Regions from separate parts of the Streptomyces sp. NBC_00704 genome, predicted to be linked through region 1. Evidence: riboswitches for the same ligand, from Rfam matches in the RefSeq annotation. Region 1 holds a riboswitch; each other region holds the start of a gene.
What was found. A riboswitch is a leader RNA that binds a small molecule or an ion and turns the genes downstream of it on or off. The one in region 1 is predicted to bind cyclic di-AMP.

Region 2: it holds a riboswitch for cyclic di-AMP, as region 1 does, so the genes downstream of both, OG802_RS16840 (M23 family metallopeptidase) here and OG802_RS29950 (M23 family metallopeptidase) in region 1, are expected to answer to the same signal.
Region 3: it holds a riboswitch for cyclic di-AMP, as region 1 does, so the genes downstream of both, OG802_RS14415 (transglycosylase family protein) here and OG802_RS29950 (M23 family metallopeptidase) in region 1, are expected to answer to the same signal.
Region 4: it holds a riboswitch for cyclic di-AMP, as region 1 does, so the genes downstream of both, OG802_RS20830 (transglycosylase SLT domain-containing protein) here and OG802_RS29950 (M23 family metallopeptidase) in region 1, are expected to answer to the same signal.

Annotation. Positions count from the first base shown of each region.
Region 1 is NZ_CP109000.1:6,898,961-6,904,383, reverse strand. It holds gene OG802_RS29960 (SIMPL domain-containing protein) at 1-207, opposite strand, end outside; gene OG802_RS29955 (SGNH/GDSL hydrolase family protein) at 398-1,183, opposite strand; gene OG802_RS29950 (M23 family metallopeptidase) at 1,469-2,434, opposite strand; cyclic di-AMP (ydaO/yuaA leader) riboswitch at 2,439-2,616, opposite strand; gene OG802_RS29945 (alpha-galactosidase) at 2,901-4,976, opposite strand; gene OG802_RS29940 (tyrosine-protein phosphatase) at 5,186-5,423, shown strand, end outside.
Region 2 is NZ_CP109000.1:3,874,836-3,880,258, reverse strand. It holds gene OG802_RS16860 (GTP cyclohydrolase II) at 1-23, opposite strand, end outside; gene OG802_RS16855 (MarR family winged helix-turn-helix transcriptional regulator) at 189-713, opposite strand; gene OG802_RS16850 (dihydrofolate reductase family protein) at 785-1,912, shown strand; tRNA gene OG802_RS16845 (tRNA-Met) at 1,987-2,060, shown strand; cyclic di-AMP (ydaO/yuaA leader) riboswitch at 2,364-2,530, shown strand; gene OG802_RS16840 (M23 family metallopeptidase) at 2,540-3,574, shown strand; gene OG802_RS16835 (aldo/keto reductase) at 3,805-4,749, shown strand; gene OG802_RS16830 (PrsW family intramembrane metalloprotease) at 4,976-5,423, opposite strand, start outside.
Region 3 is NZ_CP109000.1:3,307,157-3,312,579, forward strand. It holds gene eno (phosphopyruvate hydratase) at 1-1,149, opposite strand, end outside; gene OG802_RS14415 (transglycosylase family protein) at 1,542-2,255, opposite strand; cyclic di-AMP (ydaO/yuaA leader) riboswitch at 2,259-2,444, opposite strand; gene OG802_RS14420 (transglycosylase family protein) at 2,653-3,726, opposite strand; gene OG802_RS14425 (cytochrome P450 family protein) at 3,916-5,226, opposite strand.
Region 4 is NZ_CP109000.1:4,757,259-4,762,681, forward strand. It holds gene fahA (fumarylacetoacetase) at 1-1,050, opposite strand, end outside; gene OG802_RS20825 (HAD family hydrolase) at 1,426-2,250, shown strand; gene OG802_RS20830 (transglycosylase SLT domain-containing protein) at 2,396-2,875, opposite strand; cyclic di-AMP (ydaO/yuaA leader) riboswitch at 2,879-3,095, opposite strand; gene OG802_RS20835 (polyprenyl synthetase family protein) at 4,136-5,146, shown strand.

The sequences.
Region 1 (5,423 bases):
CTCGGGGACGGGCGTGGGCTCGGCTTGCGCGGGCCGGGGTGCGGCCGCCGGGCGGGCGGGCAGCGCGAGCACCGGCGCCGCGCCGAGCGCCGGGACGCCGACGGCGAGCAGACAGACGACGGCCGCGGCGACGGAGCGACGGGAAAGAGGCATGCGGGACCGGTCCTCGGGGGTGTCGGACGTCAGCAGGGAGGCGGGTGCGGTCATCCCAGCACCCGCCCCTCCGCGCGCGGGGACGCCACTCCCGTCCGGTCACCTCACTGGTGGAGCGGCCGGCCGCCTGAGGCCGGCGGCCCGCCGCACCCGCTCGGACCACACCGGTTCGGGCCCACCCGCTCGGGCCGCACCGGCTCGGCGCGTGCCCGCCGGGTGGGGCCGGCCCCTCCGCCCGCGCCCGTCAGGCGACGGCGGAGATCCGCATCCTGATGTCGTCCGGCTTCAGCGCGCCCTTGGCGACCACGTGGTCGCCGGAGGACTCCCCGCGCAGCCGGCGGCCGATCCACGGCACGAGGTACTCGCGCGCCCAGTGGACGTCGTCGCGCCGCACCTCGAGGGTGCCGCGCGGCGGGAGCACCGGCCAGGGCTGCTCCGGGTCGGCCGGCACCTCCAGGCCCAGGACCTGGCCGGCGCGCAGCGCCACGCGCGTGTGCCCCTCCGGGGAGAGGTGCAGCCGGTCGCCGTCCCAGGCCCTGCGGTCCTGCACGGACTTCAGGGACCACAGGTCGAGCACCGGACAGCCGTAGCGGTCGGCGACGGCGCGCACATGTCCGTTGTACGTGGCGATCTTGCCGCGCAGGTGCTTGAGCACGGGGACGCCACGGGTGTCGAAGCCGGTGGTCACCATGACGGTGCCGGCGACGGCGCTCAGGGCCGAGATCGCGCGCTCGAAGCGCTCGGCGACCTCGTCCGGGTCGGTGCCGGGACGGAGGATGTCGTTGCCGCCCGCGCAGAAGGAGACCAGGTCCGGGGCGAGTTCCACGGCCCTGGGGAGCTGGTCCTCCATGATCTGGTCGAGCAGCTTCCCGCGGACCGCGAGGTTGGTGTAGTCGAAGTCGCCCTCGGGCCGCCGGTCCGCGAGGAGGACCGCGAACCGGTCCGCCCAGCCGACGAAGGCCCCGTCCGGGCCCGGGTCGCCTACGCCCTCGGTGAAGCTGTCCCCCACCGCCACGTACGACCCGATCACTGATCTGTTGTCACTCTTCGAATCGTCTGCCACAGCAGTTCATGATTCACCTTCGAATGTGACTTACGCGACCGTAGGCAGGGGTTGACGGTCGGTGAGATAAGCCACTCCTAAAGAGTTTGCCAATCAGGGAATAAGCGATCACGCCGGGACGTCGTTGGTCCGCAGACGGCTCCGTGCGGTGCGGGACCGGTGGCGTGCGGACAGCCCGAAGGCCGGGCCCCGGATCCTTCGATCGGTGGGGGCCCGGCCTTCGGCTGCGTGTCAGGCGGGGTGGCCGGGGGGTCAGCCGACGGAGACGCCGTGCGCGCGCAGGTAGGCGATCGGGTCCACGTCGGAGCCGTAGTCCGGCGTGGTGCGGATCTCGAAGTGCAGGTGCGGACCGGTGACGTTGCCGGTCGCCCCGGAGAGGCCGACCTGCTGGCCCGCGGTCACGGTCTGGCCGGCCGAGACCGAGAGCTGGGAGAGGTGGGCGTACTGGGCGTAGTAGCCGTCGGCGAGCCTGATGACGACCTGGTTGCCGTACGCGCCGCCCCAGCCCGCGGACACGACGGTGCCCGCGCCCACGGCCTTCAGGGTGGTGCCGGTGGGGACGACGAAGTCCGCACCCGTGTGGTAGCCGCTGGACCACATGCTGCCCGACTGGTGGTACGGGGTGCCGATGGCGGCCCCGGACACCGGCAGGACGTAACCGCCGGCGCTGCTCTCGGCGGCCTGGGTCGTCTTCGGGGAGGAGGCCGACGTCTTCGACGCGGAGGACTGCGAAGCCTTCGACGAACCCGACGCGGACGGCGACTTGGGGGACGCGGACCGGGAGGACGACGAGCCGGACGGCTGGTGGGCGCCGGAGGCGGCCTTCTTGCCGATCGACAGCCGGAGGCCGGGGTGGATCAGCGACGGGTCGTCGCCGACGACCGCGCGGTTGTCGCGGTAGAGCCGCTGCCAGCCGCCGCTGACGTTCTGCTCGTCCGCGATCTTCGAGAGGTAGTCGCCGGACCGCACGGTGTACGTCTTCGCGGTGGCGGTCTTGCGGGTCGTCCCGGCGGCCTGGACGGCCTGGACGGCCTTTTCCGGGGCCGTCTGCGTGACGGACTGCGCGGACGTCTGGGCGACCGACCCGGGGGTGGCCGCGTGAGCGCCGGAGGCGCCCATCAGCGGCAGGGCGAGTGCGGCTCCGCCCGTTCCGGCGACGGCTATGGAGCGGGTGAGACGCTGGGCCTTGGGACGGCGGTGCTTACCCTTCGCGGGCATGACGAATTCCTCTCCGGCGCCTGCGAGGTGAGCTGTCGGGTGCGGGCTGGAGATGCCCGGCCGCGCCGAGGCGCGACTTGACCCCTAGCCTGTTCCGGGAACCGGAACAGGCGGTTGTGCCTGTGGGTCCCCCGCTCCTGCCATGCACGGGTGAGTGTGCGGGATCCGGGCGGTGGCAGGATTCGGCGTCCGTCCGGATTGGGGTGGAACGTAAGCGACCCGGACGCACGGAGACAAGCGAAGGTTGCACCGTTCACGCGTTTCTCTTGATCCCCGCCGGGGATCCCCCGTCACCCTGCGTGAAACACGTGCCTCTCCCACCCTCAAGGCACAGGAGAACCACGCGAATTACGTGAACATGACGCGCGACGTACGGTCACGGATATGACGCTGCTCACGTGACGGTTCTCCAGTCCCCCCTATTTCCCGGCGAGTTGGAACGAAGGCTTCAATTCGGACAGAAAGCTCAGATGCGACGCAGTCGGATAACCGTCGCATCGAGGTCACCGCGCAGGCCGACCCGGAGTCCGTGGTGCAGCAGCACCGCACCCCGGTGCACTTCGCCCGTTTCGCGGCATTCGTACGACGCCGTCGGGTCGAGTCCGCGCAGCCGCAGGGCGGGAACGGGCTCGCCGTACCGCTGGGCCTGAAGCCAGGCGAGGACGACGCTCTCGTCGCCGCGCACGTACTGCACGGCGCTCAGCCCGCCCGCCGGAGGGCGCAGCCGGTAGAGGTCGCCCTGCTGCACGAGCGGCCGGATGTCCTTGTAGAGGTCCACCCAGCGACGCGCCTCGGCGAGTTCGTCCTCGCTCCACTCGGAGAGGTCGCCGCCGACGCCGAGGACCCCCGCCATGGCGCTGACGAACCGGAAGCGCAGCGAACTCACCCGGCCGTTGAGCTGGGCGTTGGGGCTGTCGGTGACCCATGCGGCCATGACGCGCGCGGGATGGATCTGACTGAAGCCGTGCTGGATGTCGAGCCGGTCGAGCGGGTCGGTGTTGTCGGAGGTCCACACCTGGTCGGTGCGGCTCATGATGCCGAGGTCGACGCGCCCGCCGCCGCCCGAACAGGACTCGAAGGCGACGCCGGGGTGGGCCTCCCGCAGCCGGTCCAGCAGGCGGTACAGGGCCCGCACGTGGTCGACCCACAGGCGCTGCGGGTAGGCGTCGTCCGGCCAGCCGGCGTCGGTGAAGCAGCGGTTGAAGTCCCACTTGACGTAGTCGATCGGGGCGCTGGAGAGCAGCCCGTGGAGCTGCTCCCAGAGGTACTCCTGGACGTCCTCGCGCGCGAGGTTCAGCATGAGCTGATTGCGGAACTCCGTCCGCTTTCGTCCCGGTTGGAACTGCACCCAGTCGGGGTGCGCCCGGTAGAGGTCGCTGTCCGGGTTGACCATCTCGGGCTCGACCCAGATGCCGAACCGCATGCCCAGGTCGTGCACCTGGTCCGCGAGGGGCTTGAGCCCGTGAGGGAAGCGGTCGGGGTTGGCGTGCCAGTCGCCCAGTCCGGCGTGGTCGCCGGTGCGCGCCCCGAACCAGCCGTCGTCGACGACGAAGAGCTCGACGCCGATCGCCGCGGCCCGCCGCGCGAGGGCCGCCTGCTGCTCCTCGGAGATGTCGAAGTAGGTCGCCTCCCAGGAGTTGAACAGCACCGGCCGGTCCTGCTCGGCGTCCGGGACGACGTGCGCGCGCTGGTAGGCGTGCCAGGCGCGGCTCGCCCCGCCGAAGCCGGCGTCGCTCCACAGGCCCGCGAAGACGGGCGTGGTGAAGGCCTCACCCGCGGCCAGGCGCAGCAGGCCCGAGTCGTCGTATCCGGCCCCGCCGGTGATCTGCACGCGCGCGTCGGGGAGTTGGGCGACGGCGATCCGCCAGGAGCCGGACCAGGCCAGCGCGCAGCCGTAGACCTCGCCGCGCTCCTCGGTGGCGTCGGTGTCGAGGGCGACCCAGGGCAGGTGCTGGTGTCCGGTGTGGCCGCGGCGGCTGCCGATGACCTTCTCGCCGTAGGTGAGCGGGGACCGCGTCAGCCGCGACTCGGCGGCCCAGCGGCCGTGCAGCTGGGACAGCCGCCATGCGTCGCGCAGCGGCAGGGTCCAGGTGGCCGAGTCGGCGCGCAGCAGCTCCAGGGGCGGTTCGCCCTCGTTGCGCACGGTGGCCCACCGCTCGACGACGTCGCCGCGCATCCGATAGTGCAGGGTGAGCGCGAGGCCGGCGTCGCGGAAGCGCAGCCGCAGCTCGTCGCCGTCGCTCTCGTGGGCCTCGAAGGTCCACTCGGTGCCGCGCCGCTCCTCGGTTCGCACGGACAGGGCGGGCCGCACGAAGCGGGGGCCGCCCTCGACCGGGTACTCCTCGTGCCCGTCGAGCGGGGCCTCGAAGGAGGCGCCGCGCTCCTGCGGCGCGAGCGCGGCGAGCGCCTCGGCGTCCGCGAGCGCGATGCGCGGGCCCCAGTGCAGATGGACCAGCTCGGCGGCCTCGGTGAGATGGAGGGCATAGCTGCTCGTGGGCCCCGAAAGGAGCCACGTACGGCCGTTGTCGGCGATCTCGGGCATCAAGCCCCCACTTTCGAACAGGTGCGATCAAACACCGACATCATCGAGTGCGGTCGGCCCGTCGGGCAACCCTCGGCGACCCGACTCCCACCTGGGCGGACGTCCTGTGGACAACCCGTTGCCCCGGGTACCCATGTCGTATGGTCGGGGAGATGTCCCGTCGGCCACCAGGAGCCGCGCCGACGGTGACCGACAGGGAGGGAGCCCCAGTGACGCAGCAGATCCCGTCGACCGAGCCCGAGCTGGCCGGCGTGCGCAACTTCCGGGACGTGGGCGGTCTGCCGACCGTGGACGGCCGGCGCGTGCGTCACGGCGTGCTCTTCCGCAGCGGTCACCTCGCGCACGCGACCGACGAGGACGCCGCGTTCCTGTCCGGCCTCGGCCTGCACACGATCTTCGACTTCCGCAACGCCGCGGACCAGAGGCTGGAGGGCCCGGACGTCGAAC
Region 2 (5,423 bases), 3.0 Mb from region 1:
GTGGCGGCGGGGGTGTCGGGCATGCGGGTCTCCCGGGTCCGGGGGCGAATGACGTGGTGATGCGGTGATGCGGTGATGCCGTGATGCGGTGGTGCCGTGTCGGCTACTGCTTCAGATTTGAAGCACATCCGACGAGACGAGACCCTACCCCATGCTTGAAATTTGAAGCAACGGTCGTGTGACGCGGCTCACTGCGTCCCGGAGCAGGGCGTCGAACGCCGGCGCCAGGGGAGGTCCTCGGGCGCCGCCTCGTTCTCCCCGTCGCCCTGGAACCCCCGGGCGACCTGCGTGAAGATCTCCTCCAACTGCCCCACCTGCTCGGGGGTGAGCCGGTCGAACAGGGCGGCCCGGACGGTCGCGACATGGCCGGGGGCCGCGTCCCGCAGCACCGCCATGCCCTCGTCGGTCAGCGCCGCGACGGTGCCGCGCTTGTCCCAGCGGCACTCCTCGCGCCTCACCAGCCCGTCCTTCTCCAGCCGGGACACCGCGTAGGTCAGCCGGCTGCGGGTGATCTTCAGCCGCTCCGCGAGATCGGTCATCCGCAGCCGCCGCTCCGGGGTCTCGGAGAGGTTGGCGAGGATGGAGTAGTACGGGTGGGGCATGCCCGCGTCCTGCTGGAGCTGCCGGTCGATCGCGTCCTCCAGCAGGAGGTAGCCGGCAACGTACGCGCGCCAGGCGCGCTGCTCCTCGGGGGTGAGCCAGCGGGTCGTCATGCCCCCAGTGTAGGTTTGTTTCAAACTTGAACCAAGATCGCCGTCGGAAGACATAGCCCGGGAGCACGTCGATGCCGTACCCGTACGTCCTGCTGTCCGCCGCCGTCTCCCTCGACGGCTACCTGGACGACACCGGCCCCGAGCGGCTGCTGCTCTCGAGCCCCGCCGACTTCGACCGCGTCGACGCCGTACGGGCCTCCGTGGACGCCGTCCTCATCGGCGCCGGCACGATCCGCGCCGACAACCCCCGCCTCCTCGTGAACTCCCCCGAGCGCCGCGCCGCCCGCGTCGCCGCCGGACGGCCCCCGTACCCCCTCAAGGTCACCGTCAGCGGCTCCGGCGACCTGGACCCCGACGCGAACTTCTGGCACACGGGCGGCGCGAAGGCCCTGTACACGACGGACAAGGGCGCCGAACGGGCCCGCGCGCTCGGCATCGCCGCCGACCTCGTCCCGCTCGGCCCCGAACTGGACTGGCGCCGCCTCCTCACCCACCTCCACGACGAACTCGGCGTGCGACGCCTCATGGTCGAGGGCGGCGGAACCGTCCACACCCAGCTGCTCTTGCAGGGGCTCGCCGACGAACTCCAGCTCGTCCTCGCCCCGCTGTTCGTGGGCGACCCGGACGCGCCCCGCCTCTTCGGGCCCGGCGGCTACCAGGGCGGACGCCTGCGCCTGGTGGAGACCCGGCGCATCGAGGACGTCGTCCTGCACCGCTACGAGCCCACCGCCCCCGGCGCCGGACCGCTCGCCGCCGCGGCCGACCGGCACTGGCTCGCCCTGGCCTGCGAGCTGGCCGCCCAGTGCCCGCCCTCGGACACGGCGTTCAGCGTCGGCGCGGTGATCGTCGCCGCCGACGGGACGGAACTCGCCCGCGGGCACTCCCGCGAGGCCGGCGACCCGCTCGCGCACGCCGAGGAGGCCGCCCTCGCCAAGCTCGGCCCCGCCGACCCGCGCCTGCGCACGGCCACCGTCTACAGCAGCCTCGAACCCTGCGCCCGCCGCTCCTCCCGGCCCGCCCCCTGCGCCCGGCTCATCCTCGACGCGGGCGTGCGCCGGGTGGTCACGGCCTGGCGGGAGCCGGACACCTTCGTGACCGAGGCGGACGGCGCCGGTCTGCTGACGGCCGCGGGCGTCGACGTCCTCCTCCTGCCGGAGTACGAGGAGCGGGCGAAGGCCCCCAACCGGCACCTGGTGTGAGGCGCCCTGATGTGAGGCGTCCGGGAGCGTGGTCATCGGGGCCCCGGAAGTAGCGTAGACTGGAGTCACAACGACGCGGGGTGGAGCAGCTCGGTAGCTCGCTGGGCTCATAACCCAGAGGTCGCAGGTTCAAATCCTGTCCCCGCTACTGAAGGCCGAGGGCCGGAATCCGAAAGGGTTCCGGCCCTCGGTGCGTTTCCCCCGAACCTCCCCCTCACGGTGCGTGACCGTACGGCCGCCCTGTGCACGGGTGCTGAGTCGCCGTCAGAACGCCTGTGGCCACGGGGGCGTGCGAGGCCGGGGTCAACTCGCCCGTTTTCGGCCGCTGATGGCCTGAAAGTCCAGGTCGGAAATGTTGTTGATCAAGCAGAAGAGCTTGGAAACCCACCCCCGGGTCTATTAACGTTCGATAACGCAGCGCGGCCGTCCCAGCCGGCACCAGAGCCGGCTCCGTGCGCACGCGCCGAATCCCGCAAGGGAACCGGGGAACCACCACCTTGGGGTGAATCACGCGGAAGCCGTCGTGAACTCGCAGAGTCCACGACCGGTATACGCGCGTAGGAGACCTTCCCGCTCCGAACCCGTCAGCTAACCCGGTAGGCGACGGAAGGAAAGGAGCGCGCCCTCGTGGCGTCCAACCCGCCTGCCCCCGAGGCCCCGTACGCGCCGAGCCAGTGGTCCGCCGACTCCTTCGGCTACGGCGACCACCGCACCGACGAGGGTCCCTGGGAGGAGTGGAACCCCACCGCGGACTCCGTCCGCCCGGTCCGGGGCAAGCACCGGGTCGCCAAGCAGCGCGGCGGCGGGTTCGCCCGCAGCTCCACCGTCCTCGGCGTCGGCGTCATAGCCGCGGTCAGCGCGGGCGGGATGGCCAGCGCCAACACCGGCAAGGCCCCGGTCTCCATCTCGATACCGGACCTGCCGAACGTCGGCTCCCTCATCTCCGACGACGAACCCGCCCCGGAGACCGCGTCCGCCCTGAGCGCCTTCGGGTCCGAGACCGCCGTCGACACCACCGACGCCGACGACAGCGGCGCCGCCGACGCGGGCGAGGCCCTGCGCAGCCGGATCATGGCGCAGGTCGAGTCGCAGCACACCCAGTACGAGGTCAAGGCGGCGGCCGACGCGAAGAAGGCCGAGGCCGACGCCGTCGCCAAGGCCGAGAAGGAAGCGCGCGCCAAGGCCGCCGCCGCGAAGAAGAAGGCCGCCGAGGAAGCCGCCGAGAAGGCCGAGGCCGCGCGTCTCGCCGAGCTGGCCAAGCAGTACACGCTGCCGACCTCCTCGTACACGATCACCTCGACCTTCGGGCAGGCCGGCTCCCTCTGGTCCTCCGGCTACCACACCGGTCTCGACTTCGCCGCGCCCACCGGCACCCTCATCAAGGCTGTCCACAGCGCCACCGTCACCGAGGCGGGCTGGGCCGGTTCCTACGGCTACCGCACCATCCTCACTCTGGACGACGGCACCGAGCTGTGGTTCTGCCACCAGTCGTCGATCAACGTCAGCGTCGGCCAGAAAGTGGCCACCGGTGACGTGATCGGCCGCGTGGGCGCGACCGGCAACGTCACCGGCGCCCACCTCCACCTCGAGGTGCACCCGGACGGCAACCCCACCGGCATCGACCCGGCGGCCTGGCTGCGCGGCAAGGGCCTCAACCCCTGAGACACCCCTGGGGCGCCCGTCCGGAACGTCCCTGAGGATGTGCCCGACGGGCGCCCTGGGACGGGCGCCCTGGAGCATGTGGCGCGGCACGCCGCCGAGTACACGCCGCCGAGTACACCCCTGAAGCCGCGCCGGGCAGACCCGGTCGTGCCGGGTGCGGCGCGGCTGTTCACATGTTCTTCGCGGTACGGGCGGAATGGGCGCGGGCGTGGTGACCGTTGAGTTGAACCATGACTGTTCTGCGCACTCTCGGCTCCTCCGACCTCGAGGTCTTCCCGCTCGCCCTCGGCGGCAACGTCTTCGGCTGGACGGCGGACGAGGCGGCCTCCTTCGCCGTGCTCGACGCCTACGCGGCCGCCGGCGGCAACTTCGTCGACACCGCCGACTCCTACTCCGCCTGGGTCGACGGCAACTCGGGCGGTGAGTCCGAGATCGTCATCGGCAGGTGGGTGAAGGCGCGGGGCAACCGCGACGACGTGGTCATCGCCACCAAGGTGAGCCAGCACCCCGAGTTCCCCGGCCTGTCCGCCGACAACATCAAGGCCGCCGCCGACGCCTCCCTCCGCCGGCTGGGCACCGACCGCATCGACCTCTACTACACCCACTTCGACAAGACCGAGGTGCCGGTCGAGGAGATCGTCGGCGCGCTCGACGAGCTGGTGCGGGCGGGCAAGGTGCGGCACATCGCCGCCTCCAACATCTCTCCCGAGCGCCTCCAGGAGTCCCTGGAGTTCTCCGACCGCGAGGGCCTGGCCCGGTACGTCGCCCTCCAGCCCCACTACAACCTGGTCTCGCGCGACACCTACGAGGGCGGCCTCCAGGACGTCGCCGCCCGCTTCGGCCTCGCCGCCGTCCCGTACTTCGCGCTGGCCTCCGGCTTCCTCACCGGCAAGTACCGGCCCGGCACGACCGTGCGGAGCGCCCGTTCCGGCAGCGCCGCCAAGCACCTCGACACGGAGCGGGGACGCCGGGTCCTGAGCGCCCTGGACGAGGTCGCCCGGGCCCACGACGCCGAGGTCGCCACGGTCGCCCTGGCCTGGCTCGCCGCGCAGCCGACGGTGGCCGCGCCGATCGCCTCCGCCCGCACGGTCGAGCAACTGCCCGCGCTGCTGGCACTGGCGGACCTGGAACTGACGAGCACGGAACTCGACACCCTGACGCGGGCTTCGGCCTGATCGGGGAGCCTGCGGCCTGATCCGGGGTCCTGCGGGGTGCGGGACGCGGGATGCGGGTTCCGGGCTCCGGCTGATCCGGTCCCTGGGCTGGTCCGGTCCGGTCCTCGGGCTGGCCCGGTCCTTGGGCTGATCGTGTCCTCGGGCTGAAGCGGATTCGCCCTTCTCATGCGGCTTCGGTCTTGTGCGGGCTCCCGCTGCCGCTCGCGGTCCAGCTCGCGCCCGTGGGCTAGCGGTACGGGTAGGGGAAGGGACTCGGGCCCGCGGGGTGACCGGGGCCGCCGCCGCCGTAGCCGGGGGGCGGCCCGGACGGGTCGGCCGGGCCCGCGTAGCCCGCGCCCGGCGGATACCCGTAGCCGTACCCGTAGCCCGGTCCGGGGCCGGTGGCCTGGCCGTACGGCTGGAGCGGACCGTGGCCCGGACCGTACCCGTAAGCCCCGTACACCGGCCAGGGCGGCGGAACCACCGGCACCGGAGGAGCCGTCATGCGGGCCGCGTGGTCCAGCGCGGGCCGGGCGACGTCCTTGCGGCGCCACAGCTCGTTCAGCAGCTCCCGCTCCCGGACCACGAAGTCCGCGTCGGCGCGCCCGCGCCGGCCCCGGTGCCGCAGGAACGCGAGCGACGTCGCGTACGCCTCGTACCGGGCGACCTCCCGCGCCGCCGCCTTGCCCAGGTGG
Region 3 (5,423 bases), 3.6 Mb from region 1:
GTTCACCGCGACGGCGAGGTCGGCGATGGTGACGTCCTCGGTCTCGCCGGAGCGGTGGGACATCATGCACTTGAAGCCGTTGCGCTGGGCCATCTCGACGGCGTCCAGCGTCTCGGTCAGCGAGCCGATCTGGTTGACCTTGACGAGCAGGGCGTTCGCGGAGCCCTCCTCGATGCCGCGGGCGAGGCGCTCGGGGTTGGTGACGAAGAGGTCGTCGCCGACGATCTGGACCTTGTCGCCCAGCTTGTCGGTGATGACCTTCCAGCCGGCCCAGTCGTCCTCGAACAGCGGGTCCTCGATGGAGACCAGCGGATACGCGGAGACGAGCTCCTCGTAGTACTCGGTCATCTCGGCGGCCGAGCGGGACTTGCCCTCGAACTCGTACGCGCCGTCCTTGTAGAACTCGGACGCGGCCACGTCGAGGGCGAGCGCGATCTGCTCGCCGGGGACGTAACCGGCCTGCTGGATGGCCTCGATGATGAGGTCGAGCGCGGCGCGGTTGGACTCCAGGTTCGGGGCGAAGCCGCCCTCGTCGCCGAGACCGGTGGACAGGCCCTTGGTCTTCAGCACCTTCTTGAGGGTGTGGTAGACCTCGGCGCCCCAGCGCAGCGCCTCGGAGAAGGACTCCGCGCCGATCGGGGCGATCATGAACTCCTGGATGTCCACGTTGGAGTCGGCGTGCGAGCCGCCGTTCAGGATGTTCATCATCGGAACGGGCAGCAGGTGCGCGTTCGGGCCGCCCAGGTAGCGGAACAGCGGCAGGTCGCTGGCCTCGGAGGCGGCGTGGGCGACGGCGAGCGAGACGCCGAGGATGGCGTTGGCGCCGAGGGAGCCCTTGTTGTCGGTGGCGTCCAGGTCGAACATGGCCTGGTCGATCAGGCGCTGCTCGGTGGCGTCGTAGCCGACGAGCTCCGGGCCGATCTGCTCGATGACGGCGAGGACGGCTTTCTCGACACCCTTGCCGTGGTAGCGGTTGGGGTCGCCGTCGCGGAGCTCGACGGCCTCGAAGGCGCCGGTGGAAGCGCCGGACGGTACGGCGGCACGACCCGTGCTGCCGTCGTCGAGGCCGACCTCGACCTCGACCGTGGGGTTGCCTCGGGAGTCCAGGATTTCCCGGGCTACGACGACGTCGATGGACGGCACGAGCATCTCCTTCTTGGGATGTGACGCTGGTTGTGCGGGGCCCGCGGGCCGTGACGGACCGCGGCGGGCCTTGCGACTAGAGCCTAACCGTCCCCGGGCCGTCGGCAGCCGACCGACCGTCCCGTGGACAGACAGACCGTACCCATTGTTCACGCCCGGAACAAAGGGGGTGGCCGAGAAAGGCCGACGGGGGCCCGCGGACGGGCGTCCGGACAAAGAGAAACCCCGCTCCGGTGCGTACGGGGGAACACGCACCGGAGCGGGGAGCCCGTGGGGACGGGGGCGGCCCTCACCGGGTCCTCATGAGGCCCTCGCCAGGCCTTCATCAGGACCTCGTCAGGCCCGAAGTGTGCGGGCCTCGGCCGTGGGAGAGCTGTGGCTTCCCGGGGAGCCGGCTGTCACTTCAGGTGCAGCTGCTGGCCCGGGAAGATGAGGTTCGCGTCCTCGACGATGTCCTTGTTCAGCTCGAACAGCTTGTGCCAGCCGCCCTTGACCTTGTGCTTCTCGGCGATGGAGCTGAGGGTGTCGCCCTTGACGACCTTGTACTCGCCGTCGCCCTTCTTGACCTTCTTGCCGGTCGGGGTGGTGACCGTCTTGGACTTCTTGGTGGCGGCCGGACGGTCGGTGGAGCGCGAGGCGCTCTGCTTCTCGGTCGAGCGGGCGCTGCTGCCGCTGTCCGAGGAGTTGGAGGAGCTGGACGAACCGGAGGAGTTCGAGGAGTCGGAGCCGCCGTTGTACGAGGCGCCGGACAGGCCCGTGCCGCACACCGGCCAGGCGCCCTTGCCCTGGGAGGCGAGCACCTTCTCGGCGACGGAGATCTGCTGCGACTTGGAGGCCTGGTTGGCCTGCGCGGCGTACTGCGTGCCGCCGTACGCGGCCCAGGTGGAGGCGGAGAACTGAAGGCCGCCGTAGTAGCCGTTGCCGGTGTTGATGGACCAGTTGCCGCCGGACTCGCACTGGGCGACCGTGTCCCACTCGGAGGCGGTGGCGGCGGAGGCGCTGCCGGCCGCCATCAGCGGGGCGGCGATGGCGACACCGGTGACGCCGGCCAGAGCGGCGGCGCGGGTGGCCTTGGACGGACGACGGTGCTTGCCCTTGGCGGAAAACAGCATGGTGGATCCCCTCACCGACGCCTGCGAGGTGAGCTGTCGGGTTCGGGCCGTGTGAGTTGCCCGGTCACTCCTCCACGGAAGCGATCGCTTCCCGGAGGGGTGACTTCACCCCAAGCCGGATCCAGCCTCTACAGCCGGTCCCGGCGCTTACCTTGGGTCCCCCGCTCCTGCCTACGGCGCTTGACGCGACGACTGTTCCCGGACTGCCGCTGGCAGGATTCGGCGTTGCGACGGCCGGGGCTCGGGTTGCCGAGCGGCCTCGACCGTAGACACGTGATCCGCCGAATTTCAAAGACGATCAGGGCTTCTGAGACTCATCCCACACTTTCACCAAACCGGACATTCGGCGCGAAGCGTGACGTGAACTCCCGCTGTATTTACCGGGTTTTGCGCCCTATTAGGCCCCTGTGTCGAGGGTCTGACCGGGCGCGATGTCGCTCGGGTCGCCGCCGATGAGGTCCTTGTTCTCGGCGTACAGGCCGCGCCATCCGCCGTCGAGGCCAAGGGAGTCGGCGATGGACGCGAGCGAGTCCCCCTCCTGGACGACGTAGGTGGCCGCGGCGTGCCGGCCGGCGGTGGCGGGGGCGGTGCCGCTCGGCGCGACGTTCGTGGCGCTCTTGGCCGTGTCCTCGTCGGCGGTGGGCCCGCGGTGCCGGCCGGCGCCGAGGGAGCCGGTGTCGACGAGACTCCAAGAGCCCACATCCTGGCCCGAATTGTCCGACTCGTTCACTTCCGGGGTGACCGTGGAGGATCCGTCGCCCGCAGCACCCGCCCCCTTGCCCGCGGCGGAGCCGGTGGAGTCACCCGCGGCGGAGGAAGAGGCCGAAGGGGACGAAGAGGATGAAGCCGAGGAAGAGGAGGAAGCGGACTCCGAGGGCGAACCGCTGGGATCGGTGGTCGAGTCGGACGAGTCGGACGATCCGTCCGCGCCGGACGAGCCGTCACCCGAACCGTCCGCACCGCCGGTGGAGCCCGTCGAGTCCGACGACCCGGAACCGGACGATCCGGACAGCCCTCGGGACAGATCGGACAGTCCGGAGGAGGCCGAGCCGGAGGAGTCGTCCGCCAGGCCGGTGTCCACGGGCAGCGCGCCGTTCGCCTTGGTGAGGCCGGACGTCAGCCCGCAGGTCCCCCACGCGCCGATGCCCTGCGCCGCGAGCACCTTCTGCGCCACCGCGATCTGCTGGTTGCGGCTGGCCAGGTCGGGACGGGTCGCGTAGTCGAGCCCCCCGTACGTCTCCCAGTCCTTCTGGCTGAGGCTCAGACCGCCGAGCTCGCCGTCGCCCTTGTCGGCGCTCCACGAGCCGCCGGTCTCGCACTGCGCCACCTTGTCCCACACCGTGCCGTCGGCGGCGCTGGCGCCGGAGGCGGCCAGCAGCGGGATGGCGATGGCCGAACCGGTCACCCCGGCCGCGACGAGGAGGGCCGGAGCCTGACGGGGGCGACGGTGCCGACCGTTCCCGGAGAGCATGCGAGGGCCTTTCTGTGGACAGCAGTGACCGGCGCGGCGTCCGAGACCGGCCCGTCGCGCTGACGAGTGAACGTATAGGCAGACGATCACTTGTCACAAGTTCATGCCGCGCAGATCACGTGAAGATCACAGAGTTGAGGACCGGTCACCTTTGCTCCGTAGAACGGTCACACTCCGGCTGACTTTCGCTCAGATCCGGGCCTGTCCGGAGCCGGAACGTTCCGGAGCGAACTCCACCGGCAACGTCCGCAGCCCGCGCATGATGAGCCCGCCCCGCCACCTCAACTCGGCCGGATCCGCCGCCAGTCGGAGATCGGGCAGCCGTGTGAGGAGAGTGGCGAGCGCGGTCCGTCCCTCCAGCCGGGCCAGCGGGGCGCCCAGGCAGTAGTGGATGCCGTGGCCGTAGCCGAGGTGCTGGTTGTCACGACGGGACAGATCCAGCACATCGGGGTCCGCGAACCGCGCCGGGTCGCGGTCCGCCGCCGCGAGGACGACGAGGACGGGGTCGCCCGGCGCGATGTCCTGCCCGCCGATCCGCAGCGGCTCGGTCGCGAACCGCCAGGTCGCCAGTTCCACGGGCCCGTCGTAGCGCAGGAGTTCCTCGATGCCCGTCTCCAGCAGGGAGGGCTCGCCGTCGTCCCCGGCGAGCGACCTCTGCAGGCGCGCACGCTGCTCGGGGTGGGTGAGGAGGGCGTAGGCGCCGTTGCCGATGAGGTTCACCGTCGTCTCGAAACCCGCGAACAGCAGGATGAACGCCATGGCGGCGGCCTCGTTCTCGGTGAGGTGCTCACCCTGGTCGGAGGCGCGGATGAGACCGGAGATGAGGTCCTCGCCCGGCGCCGGCCGAGCGGGCAGCTCCGCGCGCTTGCGGTGGATGAGCTCCAGCAGATAGCCGCGCATCTTCTTCACCGACCGCGCGACCCCGCCACGCGGCCCGCCGCCGTGCCGGATCATCATGCCCGCCCAGTCCCGGAAGTCGTCCTGGTCCTCGCGCGGGACGCCCAGCAGGTCGCAGATGGCGTAGATGGGCAGCGGGAAGGCGAAGTCGTGGATCAGGTCGGCCTCGCCCCGCTCCGCGAACCGGTCCAGCAGCTGATCGGTCAGCTCCTGCACCCGGGGCGCGAACTCGGCGACCCGGCGGGGCGTGAACGCCTTGCTGACCAGGCGGCGCAGCCGGGTGTGGTCGGGCGGGTCGATGTTCAGCAGATGCGTCATCAGCTCGGCCTTGCGCTCGCCGGGGATACCGGTCTTCCCCTTCGCGTGCGCGGGCTCGTCGTGGTGCGCCGGATTCTTCGACAGCCGCTGGTCGGCGAGAGCCTCCTTCGCGTCGGCGTACCGCGTGACCAGCCATGCCTCGACACCACTGGGCAGTCGCGTGCGATGCACGGGCGCGTGCTCGCGCAGCCAGGCATAGGCGGGGTAGGGGTCGGTGGCGAACTCCCAGGTGAACAACTCGGGAGCGGGCGGGACGTCGGCCTGGGGACGGGGCGGGTTGGTCACTCCACGACGGTAACCGGACCCCGGAGGACGCGTTCCGCGGGCCTGCGGGGGGCGAGCGAGGACACGTTCCGGCGGGCGGCGGGGCAGGGGGGCGGGCGAGGAGGCTGGGCGGGGAGGCGGGCCGGGCAGGCGGCGTGAAGTGGTCAGCCACCGCACGCCCGCCCCGCGCCGCCGCACGCCCGCTCAACCCGCCGCGG
Region 4 (5,423 bases), 2.1 Mb from region 1:
GAGAGAACCGCGCTGGTCCGGCTCCGGGCCGCTGACCGTGCCCGAGCCGTACAGGTCGCCGGTGCGCAGGGAGGCGCCGTTGACGGTGAGGTGGGCGAGCTGCTGGGCGGCCGTCCAGTACATGGTGGCGAAGGGCGGCTCGGAGATGGTGTGACCGTTCAGCGCGACGGAGATCCGCAGGTCGTAGCCGGCGGGCTCGGCGGCCGCGTCGTCCAGGTAGGGCAGGAGGGCGTGGGTGCGCGCCGGGGGAGCCACTCGCGCGGCGTCCAGCGCCTCCAGCGGGGTGATCCACGCCGAGACGGAGGTGGCGAACGACTTGGCCAGGAACGGGCCGAGCGGGACGTACTCCCATGCCTGGAGGTCACGGGCCGACCAGTCGTTGAGCAGGCACAGGCCGAACACGTGCTCCCGGAAGTCGCTCATGGCGACCGGGCTGCCCTGCGGCGAGGGCGTCCCGACCACGAATCCGACCTCGGCCTCGATGTCGAGCCGCACGGAGGGGCCGAAGACGGGGGCCGGGTCGGAGGGGGCCTTGCGCTGGCCCGAGGGCCGTACGACGTCCGTGCCGGAGACGACGACCGTGCCGGACCGTCCGTGGTAACCGATCGGCAGGTGCTTCCAGTTGGGCAGCAGCGTGTCGGCGGTGTCCGGGCGGAAGATCGCGCCGACGTTACGGGCGTGGTGCTCGGAGGAGTAGAAGTCGACGTAGTCGGCGACCTGGAAGGGGAGGTGCAGTGTCACGGCGGACAGGGGCCGGAAGAGCGGTTCGACGGTGGCTCGGTGCGCCGGGCTCGTCACCCACTCCGTCAGCTCGCGACGCACCTGCGTCCAGACCGGACGGCCCGCCGCCATCAGCGGGTTGAGGGTCGGCGCCGCGAGCAGCGCGGCGTGGGACGAGCCGAGCGCGCGGGCCGCCGCACCCGCGTCGAGGACGTGGTCGCCGAGGCGGACGCCGACGGTCCGCTCGGTGGAGCCCGGCAGCGAGAAGACGCCGTACGGCAGGTTGTGCGGACCGAAGGGATCGCCCTCGGCAAGGTCGAAGGGGGGCATCGGGTACTGCCTCTCTTTCGTGTTCGTGCGCTCTGTGGTGCTCGCCAGGTGAGCCCGCCGATTCCGCGCGGATGCCGCGGGTGCGCCGAGCCGGGCCACACGTTACGGCCGACCTCGGGGAAGCGGCACGGGGGCGGGCCCGTCGAGGCGGCCCGGACGGACGCGCCGGCGGTGGCGGGGGAGGTGGGGGAGGCGCTGCGGGCGCGGCGGACCACGCGACGCCCCGGCCGGGCGGGTGCCGGAAGGCGCTTCTTCGAGCCGGTCGTCAACCACCGACGGTCAGTCGCCGAAGGGGAGTTGGCAGAACCGGACCGGACCCGGTCGCTGTTCGGTTCCCGTCGAACCAGGGCGGTGCGGGGTCCGTATTCTCTGATCATGGCCGCACCCACCGCATATGCCGCGCGCACCGCGTACTCCCTCATCGCCACCGACCTGGACGGAACGCTGCTCCGCGGCGACGACACCTTCTCCGACCGGTCCCTCGACGCGCTCGCGCGGGTGGCGGCCGCCGGTGCACGCCACCTGGTGGTGACGGGACGTCCCGCGCCCCGCGTGCGGCCGCTGCTCGACCGTCTGCACAGCAGGGGGCTCGCGGTGTGCGGACAGGGCGCGCAGCTGTACGACGCCGGCGCGGACCGTCTGCTGTGGTCGGTCACCCTGGACCGGGAGCTGGCCGAGACGGCGCTCGGCAAGATCGAGGCGGAGGTCGGGCAGCTGTACGCGGCCGTCGACCAGGACGGCGTCGACGGGCTGACGCTCATCGAGCCGGGCTACCGGATGCCGCACCCCACGCTGCCCGCTCTGCGCGTCGCCCGCCGCGACGACCTGTGGTGCGAGCCGATCAGCAAGGTGCTGCTGCGCCACCCGTTCCTGTCCGACGACGAGTTGGCGGCGACGGCCCGCTCGGTGGTCGGCTCGCTCGCCACGGTCACCATGTCGGGGCCGGGCACGGTGGAACTCCAGCCCTGCGGGGTCACCAAGGCGACCGGGCTGGCGCTGGCCGCCGAACACCTGGGGCTGCGGCCCGAGGACACCGTCGCCTTCGGGGACATGCCCAACGACATCCCGATGTTCGACTGGGCGGCGCGCGGTGTCGCGATGGCCAACGCGCACCCGGAACTCAAGGCGATGGCCGACGAGGTCACGACGTCGAACGAGGACGACGGCGTGGCCGTCGTCCTCGAAAGACTGTTTCCCTGAGCCGGGCCCCGCGCGCTCGGCACGGGCGGTGCGCCCGGCGCTCGATGCGTTGTTCACGCGCCGGACGTCAGGTGTCAGGCGTCATGTGTCACGCGCGAACGCGCCGGGGGCCGAGTGCCGGGAGCCGAGTGCCGGGGGCCGGCTGTCAGTACGCGCTGAAGACGTTGTCGATGGAGCCGTAGCGGGCGGCCGCGTAGTTGCAGGCGGCGGTGATGTTCGCGACCGGGTCGTAGGAGTCCCAGGACGTGCCGTCGACGTGGTAGGCGCGGAAGGTCGGGTCGATGACCTGGAGCAGTCCCTTGGAGGGAATGCCCGCGGCCGCGTTGGAGTCCCACAGGTTGATGGCGTAGGGGTTGCCGGACGACTCGCGGATGACGTTGCGGTAGATGCCGTTGTACGTCCCCGGGATGCCGTGCTGCGACATGACGTGCAGCGAGGCGCGGATCCACCCGTCGAGGTTGTTGGAGTACCCCAGGCTGGTGGCGGTCGCGACGGTCGGGGTCGCGGCGGAGGCGGTGGTGGCGCCGATCAGCGGGAGTGCCAGCACGGCGACTCCGGTGCCGGCGACGGCGAGCTTGCGGGCGAGGCGGGCGGTGCGGGTGCGGCGGTGAGCAGCAGCGGGCATGACGGTTTTCCTCTCCAGCGCCTGCGAGGTGAGCTGTCGGGTTCGGGCGGGGAGCTGCCCGGTCGCGTCCTGACGGTCGCGACTTCACCCCGAGCCACGACGGGCTGCCCGAAACGTCCGGAAAACATCCGGGACGTCAGGAACATCCGTTGCGGCGACTTACCTGGTTCCCCCGCTCCTGCCGTGCGTTCTCGATGGGTGTCATGGGCGGCGGCAGGATTAGGCGTCCGCCCGACAGGCCGGGAACGTATGCGAGAGCACATGTCCGGAACAAGTACCGGATTCACAGATCACCCCTATTGACCTTGGTCTGTGGTCTATGGGGTGCTTGATCCTTTGTGGGTGCAAAGGGTCAACTTGCTTGAGGCGTGCGGAGAATCGGTGAAGGACGGGCGAGGGGTGACCGGTCTCGGGGAGTGAGCCAACTCACCTGGGTCCACAAGGGCGGCGAAACGGGCATTAGCCCCAACTCGTCGTCAAACGAATGTCGATGAGTTGTCGTCCGCCATGTCGCGCCACGTCGCGCCGCGCCGTCCCTCGGGGGGAGCCGCTCCGCCCTTCCTCGGAAGGGCGCTCCGCCCTTTCGGGGAGGCGGCACCGTCCCGCCGGGGGCGGGGAGTGGGCGACGGTCACGGAGGGGGGCGCGTGACAGTCGTCACGCCGGGCGGGGTGGGGTGGGGTGGATCGGTGCGGGTCGGGTCCGGCGGGAGGTGCGGGAGTGTGGGTCCGCGTGAGGAGCGTGAGCCCGCACTGGGGCCTGCGCGCGCGTGCGGGACCGTGCTCCTGCGTGAGCGTCCGGCGGGGCGGGTGTGTGCGGGTTCGTCGTCCGGCGGGTGCGGGTCCGACGTCCGCGGGTGGGGATCTGCGACCCGGCCTGTGCGGGTCCGGCGTCCGGTGTGTGCGGATCTGCGGCCCGGAGTGTTCGGGTGTGTGGTCCGGCGTGTGCGGGTCTGTGGTCGGGCTTGTGCGGGTCTGTGGCCGGGGGTGGCCGCGTGCGGCCGCATGATTCGCGGCGCCGGGGCAATCCGATGGGTGTTCCGGCGGGTGTCCGACCGTACGAGCTGATCAGGAACTCGGCGGGTGGAATCCGGTGCCGCCCCGCCCGACGGAGACGGTTCCCGGGCGAGCCCATTCGAGCCCGGGGGACGTGGGGGCTATCGGTGATCGAAACGTGACCGGATACGCTGACTTGAGTGGTGGCAGCGACCTATCGACAAACCGCGTAATCGCCAGTGGACACCAGCAGACAGGAGACCCCTCGTGACCGTCGTCGGGCCGTTCGGGCTGAGCGTGCGGGACCAGGCTCTGGAAGCCGATGTCCAGGCCGGATTGGCGGCTGTCGAGGAAGGCTTGCTCGAGGCCACCAAGAGTGAGGTCCCCTTCATCACGGAGGCGGCACAGCACCTCGTGCGGGCGGGCGGGAAGCGGTTCCGGCCGCTGCTCGTGGTGCTCGCGTCGCAGTTCGGGGACAAGCACGCGCCGGGTGTCGTGCCGTCGGCCGTGGTGGTGGAGCTGACCCACCTGGCCACCCTGTACCACGACGACGTGATGGACGAGGCCGCCGTGCGGCGCGGGGTGCCCAGCGCCAACGCCCGCTGGGGGAACTCCGTCGCCGTCCTCACGGGCGACTTCCTCTTCGCCCGCGCCTCCCACATCCTGGCCGACCTCGGCCCGGAGGCGGTGCGGGTGCAGGCGGAGGCGTTCGAGCGGCTGGTCACCGGCCAGATCCTGGAGACGGCCGGTCCGACGGACGGCCGGGATCCGGTCGATCACTACCTCGACGTCCTCGGCGGCAAGACGGGCTCGCTGGTGGCGGTGGCCTGCCGGTTCGGGGCGATGATGTCGGGCGCCGACGAGACGGTCGTCGACGTCCTGACGCAGTACGGCGAGCGGCTGGGCGTCGCGTTCCAGCTCGCGGACGACGTCCTGGACATCGCGTCCGACTCGCGCGAGTCGGGCAAGACGCCCGGCACGGACCTGCGCGAGGGCGTGCCCACGCTGCCGGTGCTGCGGCTGCGTGAGCGCGCGGCGCGGCTGGCGCTGCCCGAGGACATCGCGCTGTGCGAGCTGCTGGACTCCGACCTCAGCGACGACGCCCGCCTCGACGAGGCCCTCGGCGCGCTCCGGGCCCACCCGGCCCTGGAGCAGGCCCGCCGGGACACCGTGCGGTACGCCAAGGACGCGCGCGCCGCGCTGGCGCCGCTGCGGGAGTGCGACGCCAAGGCCGCCCTGATGGAACTCTGCGACGCGGTGGTCCACCGGGCGGGCTGACCCCGCCTGCTCCGCCGCCCCCGCCGCCCCCTCTCCCCCTGGCTCCCCGCCGCCCCCGCTTCCTCTCCCGCCGTCCGCTCTTCCTCCCGTCCCGTCCGGGGTGCCCGCTCTCCACAGCCCCAGACCCCCAGACCCCCACACCCCCACACCCCTACGGGCCGTCGCCCTCACGTCAGGGTCGTGTCATACCGCAGGCGTATGTGGAGTTGAGCCCTCGGGTTGACGCTTGTCGTCGGCTGATTTGGTCAGATGGGGACTACCGAAAACACCACTCCTC